One region of the Bacillus sp. A015 genome, then DNA from elsewhere that is predicted to be linked to it. Evidence: predicted binding sites of a transcription regulator. Region 1 holds the regulator's gene; each other region holds the start of a gene.
The links. Region 1 encodes Rex, which represses fermentation and respiration genes when NADH is low (regulators of the CRP and FNR family bind a similar motif). Its sites were predicted from a motif close to TTGTGAAATATTTCACAA; they were not measured.
Positions count from the first base shown of each region.

Region 1 (6,328 bases):
CATCTACACCACGTAACATCGCACGGCGTGCTTCTTCACTGAACTTAATATCTTTTGCCATAATAACAAAACCTCCTCAGTCTTTTTAGAAATGTATCTCAATGTTTTTTATGTGATTAACCAATAACAGCTAAAATGTCGCTTTCACGAAGGATTAAATATTCTTTTCCTTCATATTTCACTTCAGTGCCTGCATATTTTGAGAAGATAATGCGGTCGCCTGTATTGACTTCTAACGCAACGCGCTCACCACTTTCAAGTACACGACCTGAACCTGCTGCAACAATTTTACCTTCTTGTGGTTTTTCTTTTGCAGAATCCGGTAAGACAATACCGCTAGCGGTTTTTTCCTCAGATTCAACGAGTTCAATGATTACGCGATCGCCTAATGGCTTTAACATAAGAAACAACCTCCTCAATTTTTATATGTAGTCTTTTTTAGCACTCATCACTAACGAGTGCTAACACATTTATTATAATAAAGAATGTCTTCTGCAATTTCAAGTAAAAACCTTTAAAAATTTTTGCGCTTTCACGATCTTTTTTCATCTCAGATTCTTTCCTTTTCAAACGAAAAAGAAGACTTGTGTTACAATAAATCTAGTTCTTTTAGTAAAGGGGTTTTCGTTACTTGAAAAAACAATATTGGTACATCATCTTAACTTATATATTGGTACAGGTTTCTGCTATTCCTTATGTGCTCATCATGAAATGGTTAGGATTCATTCAGACACCAATGACACAAGCGGAGCTCTCACAATTGTCGGGAACTTGGACAATCATCAGCTTCTGTATCGGGTTGATCATTATTTTGCTCATCCTGCGGACAGTACCAAAAGCTTCACTTCGGAATGAAGCACCGGTTTCAGCCGGCTCTGCCATCGCCTGGACCATTGGCGGTTTCTTTCTCTCCCTCTTTGCGCAATCGATTGCAGGAGTGATTGAGCAGTATGCATTCGGCATTGGCCGTGAGTCAGAAAATACACAAGCGATTTTATCTATTATGGATGCCGTTCCTTGGCTTGTGATCGTCATCGCCCTGATTGGACCTATCTTAGAGGAAATTATTTTCCGAAAAATCATTTTTGGGGTGATCTACGAAAAGACGAATTTTTTCATTGGGGCACTTGTTAGTTCAGTGGTTTTCGCCGCTGTACACACTGATTTTGCCCATATCTTGCTCTATACCGCGATGGGCTTTACCTTTGCCTTTTTATATGCGAAAACAAAACGAATCATTGTTCCAATCGGCGCTCATATGCTCATGAACTCGCTCGTCATTCTTGTGCAGATTGAGCCAGTGAAAAAAATGATTGAAGAACAATCTCAAACAATGCAAATGATTATTGGAGGCTTTTTCTCATGAGAAACCCTGTCGTATGGGGCATCATTTATTTTGCAGTAGGTGTGGCTTTCACCTATATGGCCATCCAAAACCCAGGTGACATGTGGTCATTTTACAGCATTTTGCTGATGGTGTTTGCGGCCTATAATATCAATATCGCGTTTAAAATGTTTGCCTTCTCTGTCAAACTAAAAAAACAACAGCAAAAATAAATCAAAACCATTTTCCGCCGCTAGGAAAATGGTTTTTTTATGGAGGTCATGTCTTCATGGAACATGAAAAACTGAGAATCATGAACGATCAGCAGGAAACGATTGGAGTTGCCACCCGTTCAGATGTCCATGCCCAAGGTCTTTGGCATGAAACATTTCATTTCTGGCTTTTAAAAAAGGAATATGACACAGTCTATCTCTATTTTCAGCTAAGAAGTCCCGCAAAAAAGGATTTTCCTTCTCTGCTTGATATCACAGCAGCAGGCCACCTTCTTGCAGATGAACAGCCTTCTGATGGCATCAGAGAGGTGGAAGAAGAGCTTGGTCTCTCTATCCCTTTTGAAGACCTTACCTTTGCAGGTGTCATACAGGATGAAATCCATATGCCTTCGTTCATCGACCGTGAGTTCTGTCACGTGTACCTATATGTAAATCAAGGAGAGCCTATAAACGTTCAATTACAGAAAGAAGAAGTCGCTGGTCTTTACAGAACGAGATTCATCGATGCACAGCACCTTTTAACAGGGCAATGTGAAAGGATTCAGGTAGAGGGCTTTGAGATGGATGCAGCCGGAGAACGGCGTGAGGAAAGCAGAGAAGTAGATGTACACGACTTTGTCCCGCATGAGCCCTGTTATTATCAGCGCCTCTTTCACGCCATCAATCAATTTTGATCACAATAGAAAAAGCATCGTGATCACCATTTGGATCACGATGCTTTTTTATGAGACATAATGACTTTCTTTCTCCTCTGTTTGCTGCATTTTGCGATAGGTCACTCTTGAAATGACAATACTCACTTCATATAAAACGAGCATTGGCAAGGTAACCATGAGGTGAGAAACAAGCTCTGGCGGTGTAATGAGTGCGGCAATGACAAGGAGGACGAAATAGGCATACTTCCGTATTTTTGATAAAAACATCGGCGTAATAATGCCAAGTCTTGTGAGAAACATCAACACGACAGGCATCTGAAACAAAAATCCAAATGGAAGTGTTAACTGCATCAGAAATGTAAAATACTCATGAATCCCAATCACTTGCTCTACATTTAAATCATTCGACATTCGCATCATAAAATCGACGACAAATGGAAACAAAATAAAATAAGAGAAAGCCACACCGCTCAAAAATAAAAGCAGTGCAATCGGAATATAAGCAAGTGTCACCTTTCTTTCTTTTTCATATAAGCCAGGACTTACAAACGCCCAAAGCTGATATAAAATAACGGGACACGTCAAAACCAAAGCAATGACAAATGCGAACTGCATAAACACGTACAGTGGATCTGTGAGCTTAAATGCGTTTAATGTCAGTGTTGCCGCTTCATCGGTATTTTGCAAATACACAATGACCGGCTTAGCGAGAAAAAAACCTGCCGCCATAAAGGTGACAAAAAACATCGCAATGATCACTAAACGCTTTCGCAGTTCCACAATATGCTCCATAAGCGGCATATCTTTGACATTCATGAAGCTCATCCTATTCTACTGATCTTCTTTTTTCTTATTTTCTTCCTGATCATCAGCTAAACCTTTAGTGGCATTTTTGAATTCACGTAATGTATCTCCTGCTGCTCTTCCTAATTGAGGAAGCTTTTTCGGCCCAAAAATAATGAGCGCAACAATCGCAACCAGAACCAAACTTCCAGGACCGATCGGACCCATTTGCTCCACCCCCTTTACCCCTTTTCATCAGTCCTCCTGCGTAACAGAGTAATGCTTTAAGAAATACACAAGAGACTGAAGTTCAACCGCCAAATCTATATGATGAATTCGAATGTGTTCCGGCACATTCAATCGAGCCGGCGTAAAGTTAAGGATTCCTTTGATGCCAAGGGCAATCAAACGATCTGTAATGGACTGAGCTGCTACGGCAGGTACTGTCAAAATCGCAACAGGAATATCTCCTACCTCTTGAACATGCTCTTCAAGATTATCCAAATCATAGACAGGCACGCCGCCTATCTCACTTCCTATTTTACTCTCATTGACGTCAAAAGCCATTGAAATTTTTGTATTATTATTTTTTATGAAATTATAGTGTAAAAAAGCAGTCCCTAAATTCCCGACACCGATGAGCATAACATTGGTCATTTCATCTTGGTCAAGGGTCTTTCTGAAGAAGGTCAAGAGGTAATCGACATTATAGCCATACCCTTTCTTCCCTAGTGCACCAAAATACGAAAAATCTCGGCGAATGGTGGCAGAATCCACTTTGACTGCATCACTAAGCTCTGCCGATGACACCCTTTGTTTTCCTGATGCATGCAGATTTTTTAAAAAACGGTAGTAAAGCGGCAAACGTTTGGCTGTCGCTTGTGGAATTTTTGACTGGTCTATATTCATATAAGGTCCTCCAACTTAAATATCAGATGCTCTGTGAAAATCACCGTTTTTCCCGCCTGTCTTTTCAACTAGATAGGTAGGACCGATGATCATGCCTTTATCAATCGCTTTGCACATGTCGTAAACGGTCAGTGCACATACTGAAGCAGAAGTGAGCGCTTCCATCTCAACACCCGTACTTCCTTTTGTTTTGACCTGTACTTGTATGTTCAGAATGTGCGCATTTCCGTCTTCCTCCCAATCAAAGGAGATATCCACGCCTTTTAGTACAAGCGGATGACACATTGGAATGATGTTGGACGTTTGCTTTGCTGCCATGATGCCAGCAATCTGTGCGACAGATAGCACATCCCCTTTTCCAATTTCACGTTGTTGTATTTTATGAAACACTTCTTTTATCATACGAACGCTTGAAGCAGCAACGGCGGTTCTCACTGTAGACGATTTGTCACTAATGTCGACCATCTTTGCTCTTCCTTGTTCGTTAAAGTGGCTAAATTGACTCATCTTTCAACGCTCCCTCACTCAAATCATACACTATTTTTTCCTATCTGTCTTTCATTTGACCATGGCGATTGTATGTAAGATTTGCCGGTTTACTGCTGATAAGCTACACTTAACATATTATAGCAGAGGTGAAGTTACATGATGATTCTACAAGTGAATCAGCTGTCCAAATCGTTTGGCGCTGATACCGTTTTAATGAATATAAAATTGGAAGTCAAAGCAAAGGATCGCATTGCCATTGTTGGTCGTAACGGCGCAGGCAAATCCACGCTTTTAAAAATTATTGCCGGTCAAATGTCTTACGAGCAAGGTGAGATCATCAAACCGAAAGACCTATCAATCGGCTATTTAGCACAGCACACCGATGTGACGTCTACACGTACGTTAAAAGACGAATTATTATCGGTTTTTGATCATTTAAAAGAAATGGAACAAGAGATGAGAACCATTGAGGAAAAAATGGCTTCTTCCACAGGTTCAGAGCTGGATTCCCTGATGAAAACCTATGACAGGCTGCAGCAGGAATTTAAGGATCAAGGTGGCTATCAATATGAAGCAGATGTCCGCTCCATTCTTCATGGGCTCGGATTTAGTCATTTTGAAGATGACACAACCGTCCAATCCTTAAGCGGCGGTCAGAAAACCCGTCTAGCGCTTGGAAAGCTATTATTAATGAAACCAGAACTCTTAATTCTGGACGAGCCGACCAACCATTTAGATATTGATACCTTATCATGGCTTGAGCAGTATTTGCAAAATTATACAGGAGCTATTCTCATCGTTTCCCATGACCGCTATTTCTTAGACAAAGTCGTCAACCATGTCTATGAAGTCTCAAGAACAGCGATGAAAAAGTTTGCAGGGAACTATAGTAAGTATCTTGAGCTGAAAGCGGAGCAGCTAGAGCGTGATATGAAGCTCTATGAAAAGCAGCAAGAAGAAATCTCAAAGCTCCAGGACTTCGTGGATCGCAACCTAGCAAGAGCCTCTACCACAAAGCGGGCTCAGAGCAGACGGAAGCAGCTGGAACGAATGGATCGTTTAGATAAGCCATTAGGTGATGAAAAATCCGCAAGCTTTCATTTTGATATTACGAGACAAAGCGGCAATGATGTGCTGAAGGTGTATGATCTCGATATTAGTTATGATGAAAAAACGCCGCTCCTATCCTCTCTTTCTTTTCATATCAAACGCGAGGATAGTGTGGCACTCATTGGTCCGAACGGAATTGGAAAATCAACACTTTTAAAAACCTTAACGAATGCATTAACACCTGTAAAAGGCGACATCAGCTTTGGGTCTCATGTCACGATCGGCTACTATGACCAAGAACAAGCCAAACTGACATCCTCCAAGAAAGTGCTAAATGAGCTTTGGGATGATTATCCTCATATGAATGAAAAAGAAATCCGGACATGTTTAGGAAACTTCCTTTTCTCCGGTGATGACGTCTTAAAGCCCGTTCATGCACTAAGTGGTGGAGAAAAAGCGCGTCTTGCGCTGGCGAAGCTGATGCTGCAAAAAGCCAATTTCCTCATTCTCGATGAACCGACTAACCACCTTGACTTAGATAGTAAGGAAATTTTAGAGAATGCGCTGATTGATTATCCAGGAACCATCTTATTTGTCTCTCATGACCGGTATTTTATCAACCGCTTGGCAACGAAAGTACTCGAGCTGTCGCAAGATGAAACAAAAGAATACCTCGGTGACTACGACTACTACCTCGAGAAGAAAAATGAACAATTAGAGCTCGAGGCGCTCCAAACTCAGGAAACGCATAAAAAACAGGCTGCAAAGCCAGTAGAAACAGCCAAGCTTTCTTATGCGGAAGAAAAAGAACTGAAAAAGAAAGAAAGACAAAAGCAGCGCAGAATCGAAGAAATTGAAGAGCGGATCGCCGTCATTGAAGACAA
Region 1 covers NZ_JBSPZB010000032.1:4,511-10,838, reverse strand. Annotated here, with positions in the region: gene groL (chaperonin GroEL) at 1-61, opposite strand, end outside; gene groES (co-chaperone GroES) at 117-401, opposite strand; gene ACSLGF_RS18065 (CPBP family intramembrane glutamic endopeptidase) at 632-1,366, shown strand; gene ACSLGF_RS18060 (YdiK family protein) at 1,363-1,557, shown strand; gene ACSLGF_RS18055 (NUDIX hydrolase) at 1,614-2,231, shown strand; gene tatC (twin-arginine translocase subunit TatC) at 2,280-3,029, opposite strand; gene ACSLGF_RS18045 (twin-arginine translocase TatA/TatE family subunit) at 3,045-3,224, opposite strand; gene ACSLGF_RS18040 (redox-sensing transcriptional repressor Rex) at 3,252-3,905, opposite strand; gene moaC (cyclic pyranopterin monophosphate synthase MoaC) at 3,921-4,412, opposite strand; gene ACSLGF_RS18030 (ABC transporter ATP-binding protein) at 4,551-6,328, shown strand, end outside.

Region 2 (6,328 bases), on a different contig from region 1:
ATATGCGTCGGCATGTTCAAATGTTTTTGAAAATCTATAAAAATGTATATCTTGTTACTTTTAGTAACTAAACTATATAATAGTTAGTTACTTATTTCAAGTAATTAATTGTGTTATAATGAAAAAAAGAGAGAAAAGCAGGAGGGAGTAAGGTATGGCTCAAGTAGACGGCTGCCCAATTACAGATGCCATGGAGATTCTAGGCAAGAAGTGGGTGATTCTCATCATCAATCAGCTTCTCACAGGGCCCAAGCGTTTTTGTCAGCTTGAAAATGAAATGAACATCAGCGGAAGATTATTATCAGAAAGGCTAAAGGATTTAGAAGCTGAAGGACTCGTTGAGAAAAAAGTATACCCCGACATTCCGGTGCGGATTGAATATAAATTAACAGCGCAAGGGAAGAAAATAGAACCGATTATTCGTGAAATGTACGCATGGTCTTTAGAGCGAAAAAACAGCAAAAAAGGGGAACATGTCCCTTCCTGATCGAAAGGACTGCCAGAAGTCGGTAACCCAATGAGCCCGGACATGGAAATCATCCAATCACTTCAACCGACAGATGACGGCGCAGGAGATGGCAAAGGAGATCGCTGTTCTCATGCAGACGAGAACGGCCATCCCATCGATGACAGTACGTGAGCTGATTGCACTTGGACGCAGTCCGCATCGTTCAATCTGGAAAAAGAGCTCGAAGACAGATCATGAAGCGATTGAGTGGGCGCTTGATGTGACAAACAGCCGCGGCAATGAAAACAGGATGCTGCATACATTGTCAGGCGGAGAAAGGCAAAAGGCGTATATTGCGATGGCGCTTGCTCAGAAAACAGAGACTATTATTCTGGATGTGCCCACAACTTACTTAGATATTGCGCATCAGCTTGATTTATTAGAGCTGCTCAAACAGCTGAATGAGACACATGGGATCACCATTTTAATGGTTCTTCATGACCTGCAGCAGGCAGCAAAGTATTGTGACCGCCTCATTGCGATGAAGCGTGGTCAGGTGCATCAAAATCAAATAGGGGCACCAACAGAAGTATTAACAGAAGACTTTGTGAACTGGACAAAATCTCAGGCGTTTGGTGATGCGCACGCTCATGGAAAAGCGAAACCTGAAGGACTATTAAAAAACAAAATTACGTACTATGAAGTACAAGTGACAAGACCAGCTTTACAGAAAAAAGCCTAAATTTCATTACAGCGCTGCCGCCGAGATGCAGCGCTATTTTTTTGCGGTTTTTTTCTTTCCGTCACATATTTTTGACAAAGTATTCAAACAACTGACACAATACCATCCAATTTTTAGGTAAAATTTACTTTATTTTTGAAGCGTATGGGTGTAAAGTACAGGTATAAATAACTAACCAAATGAAATTCAAGAGTAAATTTTCATTGAGTGAACCATTTCAAATAGGCTGTTAATTGTGAATCATTGAACAAGCAGTGAAATTTTTGTGAAATGGTGAGCATAAAGATCTTGAATCATTCGGCATGTGAAAGTAAGGGAGGATGTAAGGCTGTGAGTGAGCTGTTTTTAGCAAGATTTCAATTTGCTTCAACGACATTATTTCATTTTATTTTTGTTCCTATGTCTATAGGTTTGGTGTTTATCGTCGCATTGATGCAGACCCTTTATGTAGTGAAGAAAAAAGACATCTATAAAAAGATGGCGAAGTTTTGGGGTCACCTTTTCTTAATCAACTTTGCAGTAGGTGTGGTGACAGGGATTCTGCAGGAATTCCAGTTTGGGATGAACTGGTCTGACTATTCAAGGTTTGTCGGTGATGTCTTTGGTGCACCGCTTGCCATTGAAGCACTATTGGCCTTTTTCCTTGAATCTACATTTATTGGACTTTGGATTTTCGGCTGGGATCGTCTGCCGAAAAAAATTCATTTATTGTGTATTTGGCTTGTTTCCCTTGGTACGATCTTTTCGGCGTTTTGGATTTTACTAGCTAACTCATTTATGCAGGAGCCAGTTGGATTTGTCATTAAAAATGGCCGTGCAGAAATGAATGATTTTGGCGCTCTTGTCACGAATCCGCAGCTCTGGGTAGAGTTCCCGCACGTTCTGTTCGGTGCGCTGGCAACAGGCGCTTTCTTTATTGCAGGTGTTAGTGCCTATAAAATGATCAAAAAACAAGAAATCGCCTTTTTCAAAAAATCATTCCAGATTGCCATGGTACTCGCTTTAATTTCTGGCTTAGGTGTGGCGTTCTCTGGACATGACCAAGCAAAGCATTTAATGAAATCACAGCCGATGAAGATGGCAGCAAGTGAAGCCCTTTGGAAGGATAGTGGAGATCCAGCGGCTTGGACACTATTTGCCAACATTGACACAGATAAAAAAGAAAACTCTGCAGAAATCAACATTCCGTTTGCTTTAAGTTATTTGGCTTATTCGAAGTTCAGTGGAGATGTTCCAGGTATGCTGACACTTCAAAAAGAATATGAAGCTAAGTTTGGCCCAGGAGACTACATTCCTCCAGTGAAAACAACGTTCTGGAGCTTTAGAATCATGGTCGGTGCGGGAATGCTTATGATTTTTGCTAGTATGATTGGCTTGTACTTGAGCTTTAGAAAGAAACTTGAATCAAACAAATGGTATTTACGCTTTATGGTTTGGATGATTGCGTTCCCGTTTATTGCAAACTCAGCCGGCTGGATCATGACTGAAATCGGGCGTCAGCCGTGGACCGTCTTTGGCATGATGACGACCGCTCAATCGATTTCACCAAACGTATCCTATGGCATGCTATTATTCTCAGTCATTAGCTTTACGACCATTTATCTGATTCTTGCCATCTTGCTTGCCTACTTATTCATTCGAGAAATTAAAAAAGGTGCACATTCTGAAGAGGATACAGAACAAAAGGATGAAACGGACCTGTCTACAGATCCATTTGATGGAGGCGCATATCATGGCATATCTTAACGAGATTTGGTTTATTCTTGTCGCAGTATTGTTTGTTGGGTTTTTCTTCTTAGAAGGATTTGATTTTGGTGTAGGGATGTCCATGCAGCTGCTTGGAAAGGATGCGCATGAGCGCCGCATTTTAATCAATACGATTGGTCCTTTCTGGGATGCGAATGAGGTTTGGCTGATTACAGCTGGCGGTGCTATTTTCGCTGCATTTCCTCACTGGTATGCCACGATGTTCAGCGGATACTATATTCCGTTTACGGTTCTCCTATTAGCGCTCATTGGGCGGGGGGTCGCCTTTGAATTCCGAGGGAAAGTTGAGAAAGCCTCTTGGATCAAAGCATGGGACTGGGTCATCTTCTTTGGCAGTCTGCTGCCACCGTTTTTACTCGGTGTGCTATTCACAAGTATTTTACGCGGGATGCCAATTGATCAAAGCATGAACATGTACGCTGGTTTCACGGACTTTGTGAATCTTTATTCAGTGATCGGCGGGGTAGCAGTGACGGTTCTTTGCCTCCTGCACGGATTGATTTTTATCACACTTCGTACAGAGGGTGATTTAAGAGACCGTGCAAGAAAGCTTGGTCAGCGTGTCCTGCTTATTGCACTGCCAGTGCTTGTCCTATTTGTCGGTGTGTCCATCATGGAAACAGACATTTACACAGTGCGCCCGATCATCACCATTCCTTTAACCGTGCTGATTGTGGTTTGTTACGTAGCGGCTCTATTCTTTATGAAAAAAGAACGTGATGGCTGGACATTCTTGTTCACAGGTGCGGGCATCATGGTGACTGTGACAATGCTTTTCACTGCATTGTTCCCGCGGGTCATGATTAGTTCGATCAACCATGCGTTTGACCTCACCATTCACAACGCTGCATCAGGATCTTATTCATTGACGGTCATGACGATTGTCGCCATTTCTTTGCTGCCTTTTGTGCTTGGGTATCAAATTTGGAGTTATTACGTCTTCCGTAAACGTGTAAGCGGTAAGGAGCCAATGACCTACTAATGGATAAACGTTTGCTTCAATTAAAAGGAATGAGAGGGCTTCTTGCCCTCTTAGGTATTGTGTCACTCATCCAAGGAGCAAGTATTATTTTCCAAGCACAGTGGCTGGCACATGCCATTACAACGCTGTTTGACGGGAAAAGCCTCTCGCAGGCAACGCCTTATGTCTTGCTGTTTCTTGCTGCCTTTCTGGTGCGGCACGGTCTCACCTTCATTCGGGAGAAAGTGATGTTCACCTACTCTTCCCGAATTGGAGCAGACGTCAGAAAACAGCTGTTAGACCAACTCTTTCGTTTAGGTCCAGCCTTCACAAAGAAAAAAGGAACAGGAAAGCTAGTGACATTAGCGATGGAGGGAATTGCCCAATATCGTCAGTATTTACAGCTGTTTTTGCCGAAAATGGTGAACATGGCCGTTATTCCGGTGATGGTCCTCGTTTATGTTTGGACATTAGATCAAACATCTGCCGTCATTTTGATTGTGACGCTGCCGATTTTAATTGTTTTTATGATTTTGTTAGGTCTTGTTGCTCAGCGTAAAGCGGCCAAACAATGGAGATCGTATGAGAAATTATCCAATCATTTTACTGATTCCCTCCGCGGCCTTGAAACGCTTCGTTACTTAGGTATTAGCAAAAAGCACTCCCGTAATATCGCAGAGGTGTCAAAGCGATATCGAAAGGCGACCATGAGCACGCTGAAGGTCGCATTTCTTTCATCGTTTGCCCTCGATTTCTTTTCTATGTTATCGATTGCGACCGTTGCTGTATTTCTTGGCCTGCGATTAATTGAAGGGGAACTTCTGTTATTGCCGGCTTTGACGGCGCTTATGCTGGCTCCGGAATATTTCCTGCCAGTACGTGAAGTGGGAAATGATTATCATGCGACGTTAAATGGAAAAGAAGCGAATGAGGCTATTCAGGTCATTTTAGATGAAAAGGGCTTCCACGCGCAGGAGACACAATCAGTGCAGCTAAACGAGTGGAATGAACAAGCTGTGCTTACGCTGCAAGATATTTGTGTCCTGCATGATGAACATGCTCCTTATTCCATTCAGGATGTGGATTTGACTGTCAAAGGAAAGAAAAGAATCGGAATCATTGGTGCCAGTGGTTCAGGAAAATCGACGTTAACCGATGTCCTCGGCGGCTTTGTTGAACCGTCTTCAGGTCAAATGACGCTAAACGGTCAGCCGCTTGTTCATTTACAGATGAAGGAATGGCAAAAGAAAGTCGTCTATATGCCGCAGCACCCCTATTTATTTCACATGACATTAAGAGAAAACATTCGTTTTTATGAACCACATGCAACAGACGAAGAAGTGGAAAGAGCTGTGCAGGCGGCTGGGTTATCTCAGCTTGTAGCGCAGCTACCAAATGGACTGGATGAGGTCATCGGACAGCAGGGAAGAGGGCTAAGCGGCGGCCAGGCACAAAGAATTGCGCTTGCTCGAGCTGTGCTGGGCCAGCGGTCGATTATGCTGTTAGATGAACCAACGGCGCATCTCGACATTGAGACGGAGTATGAATTGAAGGAAACGATGCTTCCGCTGTTTGAAGATAAGCTCGTGTTCTTAGCGACACATAGGCTTCATTGGATGCCGGAGATGGATGAGATCATTGTCATGGATCATGGAACCATTGCAGAAATGGGGACACATGAATCATTAATGCGAAGAAAAGGTGTGTACTATCAATTGGTACAGGAGCAAATGGGGGCGGTCACACATGGTCAGTAAAGGCTGGTTTATACCTTATATCAAGGAGAATCAAAAGCTGTTTGCCTTGGTGCTTTTTTTAGGAGGCATTGCGGTGTTCTCTGCTTCTCTGCTGATGTATACGTCGGGATTTTTGATTTCAAAAGCCGCCACAAGACCTGAGAATATATTGATGGTCTACGTCCCAATCGTGGCTGTACGTACCTTTGGTATTTCACGTTCTGCTGCTCGCTATGCAGAAAGGCTTGCGAGTCATCAGCTCATTTTGACGATGATTGAAAAAATGCGGGTGCGTCTGTATGACATGGCTGAACGAAGTGCCAAACAGACAAAGCTTGGTACAGGTGAAATGCTTGGACTCTTATCAGAAGATGTGGAGAGATTACAGGATGCGTATTTAAAAACAATCTTTCCATCCATCGGTGCGCTGCTTTTATATGCAGCATCGATTGGGGCACTTGGACTTTTCTCATGGCCATTTGCTGGATTGATGCTGCTCTATATGGCACTTCTCGTATTTGTTTTCCCATACGTCACAGTGCTTGTGAACCGGGCGAGACAAATTCAAATGAAAAAGGGCAGAAATGAACTGTACAGCCATTTAACAGATGCGGTCATGGGAGTTAGTGACTGGCTGTTTAGCGGCAGACAGAAAGATTTTGTTGACGGCTATG
Region 2 covers NZ_JBSPZB010000005.1:105,848-112,175, forward strand. Annotated here, with positions in the region: gene ACSLGF_RS06285 (winged helix-turn-helix transcriptional regulator) at 155-487, shown strand; gene ACSLGF_RS06290 (hypothetical protein) at 518-640, shown strand; gene ACSLGF_RS06295 (ATP-binding cassette domain-containing protein) at 600-1,190, shown strand; gene ACSLGF_RS06300 (cytochrome ubiquinol oxidase subunit I) at 1,521-2,936, shown strand; gene cydB (cytochrome d ubiquinol oxidase subunit II) at 2,923-3,939, shown strand; gene cydD (thiol reductant ABC exporter subunit CydD) at 3,939-5,675, shown strand; gene cydC (thiol reductant ABC exporter subunit CydC) at 5,665-6,328, shown strand, end outside.
Region 2: a site for Rex is predicted at 1,424-1,441, ahead of ACSLGF_RS06300 (cytochrome ubiquinol oxidase subunit I). Genes of this name have one in related genera too.

Region 3 (6,328 bases), on a different contig from region 1:
GCATGTACTGGAACATTATGCGGCTGATTCGAAACATTTGCAAAAGGAAATTCTTCTTACAATGTTTCAAGAAAACCTTCATTACAAGCTATCAGACACGTTTCAGCAAGCAAAAGCACGGATTCTTGTGACAGTGGGAGAAAGGGAAAGAGGCATCATGAAACGGTCAGCGAAAAAAATAACGAATGCACACCCAAAGGCAGAAGGATTCATCGTTCCAGCCATTGGACATACGTTTACTTTTGAAAAGAAAGACCTCTTTACCGAAATGATCAAATGCTTTGTAGAGGCACGTGAGTTACCAGCAGAATTAATAGAAATCAGGTAGTCATGCCATGAGGAAGTGAAGACAGGCATAAAAGGGGCAACCGTGTCTTAGAATTTGTATGATATAGGTATAAACATGCATACAGCTGAGCTGTTGCACGACTGGCAGCTCGTGAATTACCTACATCCAAGCATTGCTTCCGCACGTAAGGAAATCTGAGAATGGAAAGATCCTCGTGATTGGCTCTACTGCGGGACTCGACCATACGAACCTGCCGCAGGTTTCCTTTGTAGCGTCTAAATTTGGATTGCGCGGGATTGTGAATGCACTGAGAGAGCATGTGAGAAAAGATAAAATATCCGTGACCTGCATCAATCTAGGAGAGCTTGCGAGATGCGTGATTCATTTATCAAGGGTATCTTGTGTGAAAGAAATCAACGTCCCAGCGATGACAGATTTGAATGCTTAAATGGTCGTGATAAAGTAGACCACCCGCTTTAAGAAAAGACGGGTGGCTTTTTATATGGTGCGCTTCAACTTGGCTGGACCGATAAGGAAATGGCGGGTGTGTTCATTTTTATGGCAATTGCTGCTGGACTGCTCGGCGGATTAGCAGCCAATGATATTGCGAAAACGTTTATTGTCGGCTGTCAAAGCCTTGTATACGGCGCACTTATTGTCGGGATGGCACGCTTCATTTCAGTTATTCTAGAAAACGGTAAATTGCTTGATACAGTGGTCAATGGCTTGGCGAGTATGCTGACAGGATTTAGTCCAATTGCTGGTGCGATCGGGATGTATATTGCGAGTGCGCTCCTTCACTTTTTGATTTCATCAGGGTCAGGAGAAGCTGTTGTCTTTATTCCGATTCTTGCGCCGCTGGCTGATTTAATGGGCATCACCAGACAAGTAGCTGTAGAAGCAGTCATGCTTGGAGAAGGAGTGGTCAACTGTATCAATCCTACTTCAGGTGTGTTGATGGCTGTGCTTGCTGCAAGTGGTATTCCTTATGTGAAGTGGCTGCGTTTTATGGTGCCGCTTGCGCTCATTTGGTTTGTCATCGGTCTTGTGTTTATTTGTATCGGAGTGATGATCAACTGGGGACCTTATTAAACATGTATGAAGCTGCTGAAGAGAGTTTGGCAGCTTTTTTCTTGTGGAAATAGTATGGAAACAGTGGGTTTGAAACCACAATAAGTTTGTTCACAAATTCGCTACATATTTTTTTGAGTCACCTTCTTGCAAAAGTTTGTGAAATGTTGCACAATAATAATGTGAAATACTTCACAAATAAAAGCAACCTAGTTTTACTCAGGAGGATGAGGAAACATGACAAACGAAAAAGTAAACAAAGTAGCACTTATTGGAGCAGGTTTCGTCGGCAGTAGTTATGCCTTTACATTAATAAATCAAGCGATCACAGACGAATTGGTTGTGATTGATCTGAATCAAGATAAAGCAATGGGTGACGTAATGGATTTAAACCACGGGAAAGCATTTGCCCCGCATCCTGTGAATACGTGGTATGGAGATTATGAGGATTGTAAGGATGCAGATATTGTGTGTATCTGTGCTGGAGTGAACCAAAAGCCAGGTGAAACGAGACTTGACCTTGTTGAGAAAAATTTAAATATCTTTAAAGGCATTGTAGACAATGTGATGAAAAGCGGATTCGATGGCATTTTTTTAGTTGCCACAAACCCTGTTGATATTTTGACATATGCCACTTGGAAATTCAGTGGACTTCCAAAAGAACGAGTGATTGGTAGTGGGACCACTCTTGATACCGCAAGATTTAGATACATGCTCAGTGAGTATTTTGAAGCAGCGGCACACAACGTGCATGCGTACATCATTGGAGAGCATGGTGATACAGAGCTTGCTGTTTGGAGTCATGCGAATATCGGGAGTGTACCGATTACAGAATTAATGAAGAGAAATGATCAATACAAACAAGAAGACTTAGATGAAATCATGGAAAATGTCCGTCACGCCGCATACCAAATTATTGAGAAAAAAGGTGCCACTTACTACGGCGTAGCGATGAGTTTAGCCCGCATCACAAGAGCGATCTTGCACAATGAAAACAGCATTTTGACTGTCAGCACTTATTTAGATGGAGAGTACGGAGCAGAAGATGTCTACATTGGTGTACCTGCCCTTGTGAACCGAAATGGTGCAACAGAAATTATGGAGCTTGCACTGAACGAGACAGAAAAAGAAAAGTTCGCACACAGTGTGAATGTGCTAAAAGAGATTTTGGCTCCTCATTTTTAATCAATCAAAGGCAACCTATCTGAGCAGAAAAGGATGAATCACTATGTGGCAGCAAATATATAATCCGTTTGGTAATGAGTTCGTGAGTGCATTGGTGGCAATGCTTCCAATTTTATTTTTTCTACTTGCATTAACCGTATTTAAGTTAAAAGGTGTTTTAGCCGCTTGTTTTACCTTAATCGTCAGTTTTGTAACAGCTGTTTTCTTCTTTCATATGCCAGTTGAAAAGGCACTATCTGCTGTGCTGCTCGGTATATCTAATGGGCTGTGGCCGATTGGATATATCGTCATCATGGCCGTATGGCTCTATAAAATTGCTGTGACATCTGGAAAATTTGATGTCATTCGTTCTAGTATTGCAGGAATATCTCAAGATCAACGTCTTCAGCTCTTATTAATTGGTTTTAGTTTTAACGCATTTTTAGAAGGAGCAGCTGGGTTTGGGGTACCGATAGCGATCAGTGCCGCCCTCTTAACAGAGCTTGGATTTAAACCACTTAAAGCCGCAATGCTCTGCTTAATTGCCAATGCTGCGTCTGGCGCATTTGGTGCAGTGGGCATCCCAGTCATTACAGGGGCGCAAATGGGCAATATGACGCCGCTCGCTTTATCTCAAACCCTTGTGTATACGATCCCATTTATTTCTTTCTGTATCCCGTTTCTACTCATTCTGATTGTAGACGGCTTCAAAGGGATCAAAGAAACGCTGCCAGCCTTGCTTGTTGTTAGTGGAAGTTATGCGATTTTGCAAGCTGTAACGATGGTGACGATGGGTCCTGAGCTTGCCAACATTATTTCAGCCTTAGCAAGTATGGGAATTTTGGCTTTATTTCTTCGAAAATGGCAGCCAAAACACATTTATCGTGAAGAAGGAGCACCAGCCATTGAACAGAAACACACGTATCGCGGAGTTGAAGTCTTGAAAGCATGGTCTCCATTCTATATTTTAACTGCCGTTATTACTGTATGGAGTCTGCCAGCATTTAAAGCATTGTTTGCTGTAGGAGGACCACTCAACTGGACGACGGTTTTAGTGAAAATGCCGTTTCTACATCAGCAAATTGTGAAATTACCACCAATTGCACAAACAGAAACCCCCATTGATGCGATCTTTAAAATTGATGTCATCAGTGCAACAGGTACTGCCATTTTCATTGCGGTCATGCTGACAGGATTGTTTAGTAAACATATTAAATTAACAGAAGGCGCTGCCTGCTTAAAAGCAGCGGTGAAGGAGCTGTGGGTACCTGTTCTCACCATTTGTTTTATCATGGGCTTTGCAGGCTTGGCGAACTTTGCCGGACTGAGCTCTGCAATTGGACTTGCGCTTGCAAAAACAGGCGATTTGTTCCCGCTTGTCAGCCCAGTACTTGGCTGGATCGGCGTGTTTATTACGGGATCTGTCGTGAGTAACAACGCATTATTCGGTAACCTTCAAGCGGTTACTGCTTCTCAAATCGGCTCACAGGCAGGTTTGTTAATCGGTGCGAATACGACCGGTGGGGTCATGGCGAAGTTAATTTCTCCACAATCAATCGCCATCGCTACAGCAGCCGTTGGAGAAACAGGTAAAGAATCTGAGCTATTCCAAAAGACAGTGAAGTACAGCGTCATCCTGCTTGCCATCGTGTGTATATGGACGTTCATTCTTGCTCAATTTGTATAGGTTTTAAAAAAGACTGAGAGCCATCTCAGTCTTTTAGCGTGTAGACAAACCCTCGCATTCTGTGTCAGTCCTGCGTGCCGGTGCTCACGAATCTCAAATTCGCTCCGCTCCTCGTCCTTCCTATACTTCAAAGGTTTTCTATCACGCTGAGAGTCATCTCAGTCTCTTCTTTTGTTTATGTAGATTCTCTTGTCACGAGCCGGGTAGGCAGCTGAATATGTTCACGCTGTAATGGTTTTTGGTCTTGCAGGAGCTGGATCATTTGCTGCACAGACCGCTGGCCAAGCTCTACGATCGGGATGTCGATGGTGGTGATCGTTGGAGCCGTCACCTCGCAAATGTCTTGGTTGTCGTAGCCGATAACCGCTAGATCCTCGGGGATTTGATAACCATATGAAATGGCCTGTTTAATGAGCCCTGCTGCGACTTGATCATTGCCGGTAAAAATCGCATCAGGTGTATCCGGCATGCCATGGATCAAATCCATTAAGCGAAAGCCGTCTTCAATGGTAAAGGCTTCCCCAAACAGCCAATCTTCATTTAGCGGCAAATCGTGAGCAGAAAGCGCATCAAGATAGCCCTGTCTTCTTTGTTTCTGTGCCTCACTACTTTCTGTATCAAAGCAAAACCCAATCGATTTACGTCCTGACCGAATCAAATAGTCAACAGCTTTATAGGCGGCTTCGCGCTCATCGTATCCAATAATCGGGATGTCTGCTGTTTGATGATATTCATTCGCCATGACAATGGGGCCGTTTGCTAAAAATGGCTCGATCTTTTCCCACTTATTTTCTAATGCCCCCAAGATGACACCATCTACTTCTTTTCTTTTTAATAATTGAAGCCCTTCAATCTCTAGTGATTCTTGGTAAAACGTCTGGAGCACGATAGCTTTATACCCTTGATCCAGTGCTTCCTTTGAAATGCCTTTAATCAATTGTGCAAAAAAAGGATGGTCCACAGCCGGGACAGACACAGCAATGGTCTTTGTCTGATGTGAACGAAGGGTGCGAGCCGCTGAACTCGGTGTATACTCCATTTCCTTCATCACCTGTAAAATGTGCTGCCGCTTTTCCTCTGACACATATGGATGATGATTCAGCACCCTAGAAACAGTAGTGGTTGAAACCCCGCAGCGCTTGGCAATTTCATAAATTGTACACATATTAACAAATCCTTTACACAAAGTTATTGTTCTGAAATCGATAACATCATTTACAATGTGAAACAAGTTAAATATTAACAAATGGAATTGACTAATTGGAGGGAATGGAATGCAAATATTGACGAAGATATCAGGTAAAAGCAAGGATTATCTACCTTTGCTGGATATGATCAATCAAGGTGTTCAAGTAAAGTCTGATTCAGTTGAAAAGCATCTAGCGAATGAAAAGCTGGTGACGTTCCTGGAGCAAGATATTGAGCGCGCGGGCTTGGAAAAAATTCTCTTCCATTATAAACAAAATAAGGAAAAAAAGATACCATTCCTGCCAGTTGATAAATTGATTTCAGAGGATGAGATCGATGATATTATGCAGGTGTTGAAAGAAGTATTGAATTCTGGCCGTTTTACCTCAGGGCCATATATTCCACGTTTTGAAAAAACGCTCGCTGAGTACTTAGGGAAAAAATATGTCATTGCCACGTCAAGTGGAACAGATGCCCTCATGATCAGCCTCATATCAGCAGGCGTCCATCCAGGAGACGAGGTCATTCTGCCAGCCAATAGCTTTGCTGCAACAGAAAATGCAGTACTTGCCATTGGGGCTGCTCCGGTTTTTGCCGATATTGACCCAGACACCTACTGTCTGGCACCGAGTGAAATAGAGAAGCATATCACGGATAAGACGGTATGCATTCTTCCGGTTCATTTATATGGAAAGCAAGCGGATATGAAGGCCATTTCGGCAATTGCGAAGCAGCATGGTCTGAAAATCATTGAGGATGGCTGTCAGGCGATTGGCAGCAGCGACCTTGGGGCATTTGGAGATGGACTTGTTCTCAGCTTTAACCCATACAAAAATCTCGGAGTCTGCGGAAAGGCAGGAGCCATCGCAACGAATGATAAAGCCTTAGCCGAAAAATGCATGGAGATCAGCTATCACGGCTTTGAACCT
Region 3 covers NZ_JBSPZB010000021.1:24,655-30,982, forward strand. Annotated here, with positions in the region: gene ACSLGF_RS15595 (alpha/beta fold hydrolase) at 1-328, shown strand, start outside; partial or broken gene ACSLGF_RS15600 (SDR family NAD(P)-dependent oxidoreductase) at 444-737, shown strand; partial or broken gene ACSLGF_RS15605 (YfcC family protein) at 782-1,381, shown strand; gene ACSLGF_RS15610 (L-lactate dehydrogenase) at 1,598-2,545, shown strand; gene ACSLGF_RS15615 (L-lactate permease) at 2,589-4,211, shown strand; gene ACSLGF_RS15620 (LacI family DNA-binding transcriptional regulator) at 4,387-5,376, opposite strand; gene ACSLGF_RS15625 (DegT/DnrJ/EryC1/StrS family aminotransferase) at 5,486-6,328, shown strand, end outside.
Region 3: a site for Rex is predicted at 1,541-1,558, ahead of ACSLGF_RS15610 (L-lactate dehydrogenase). Genes of this name have one in related genera too.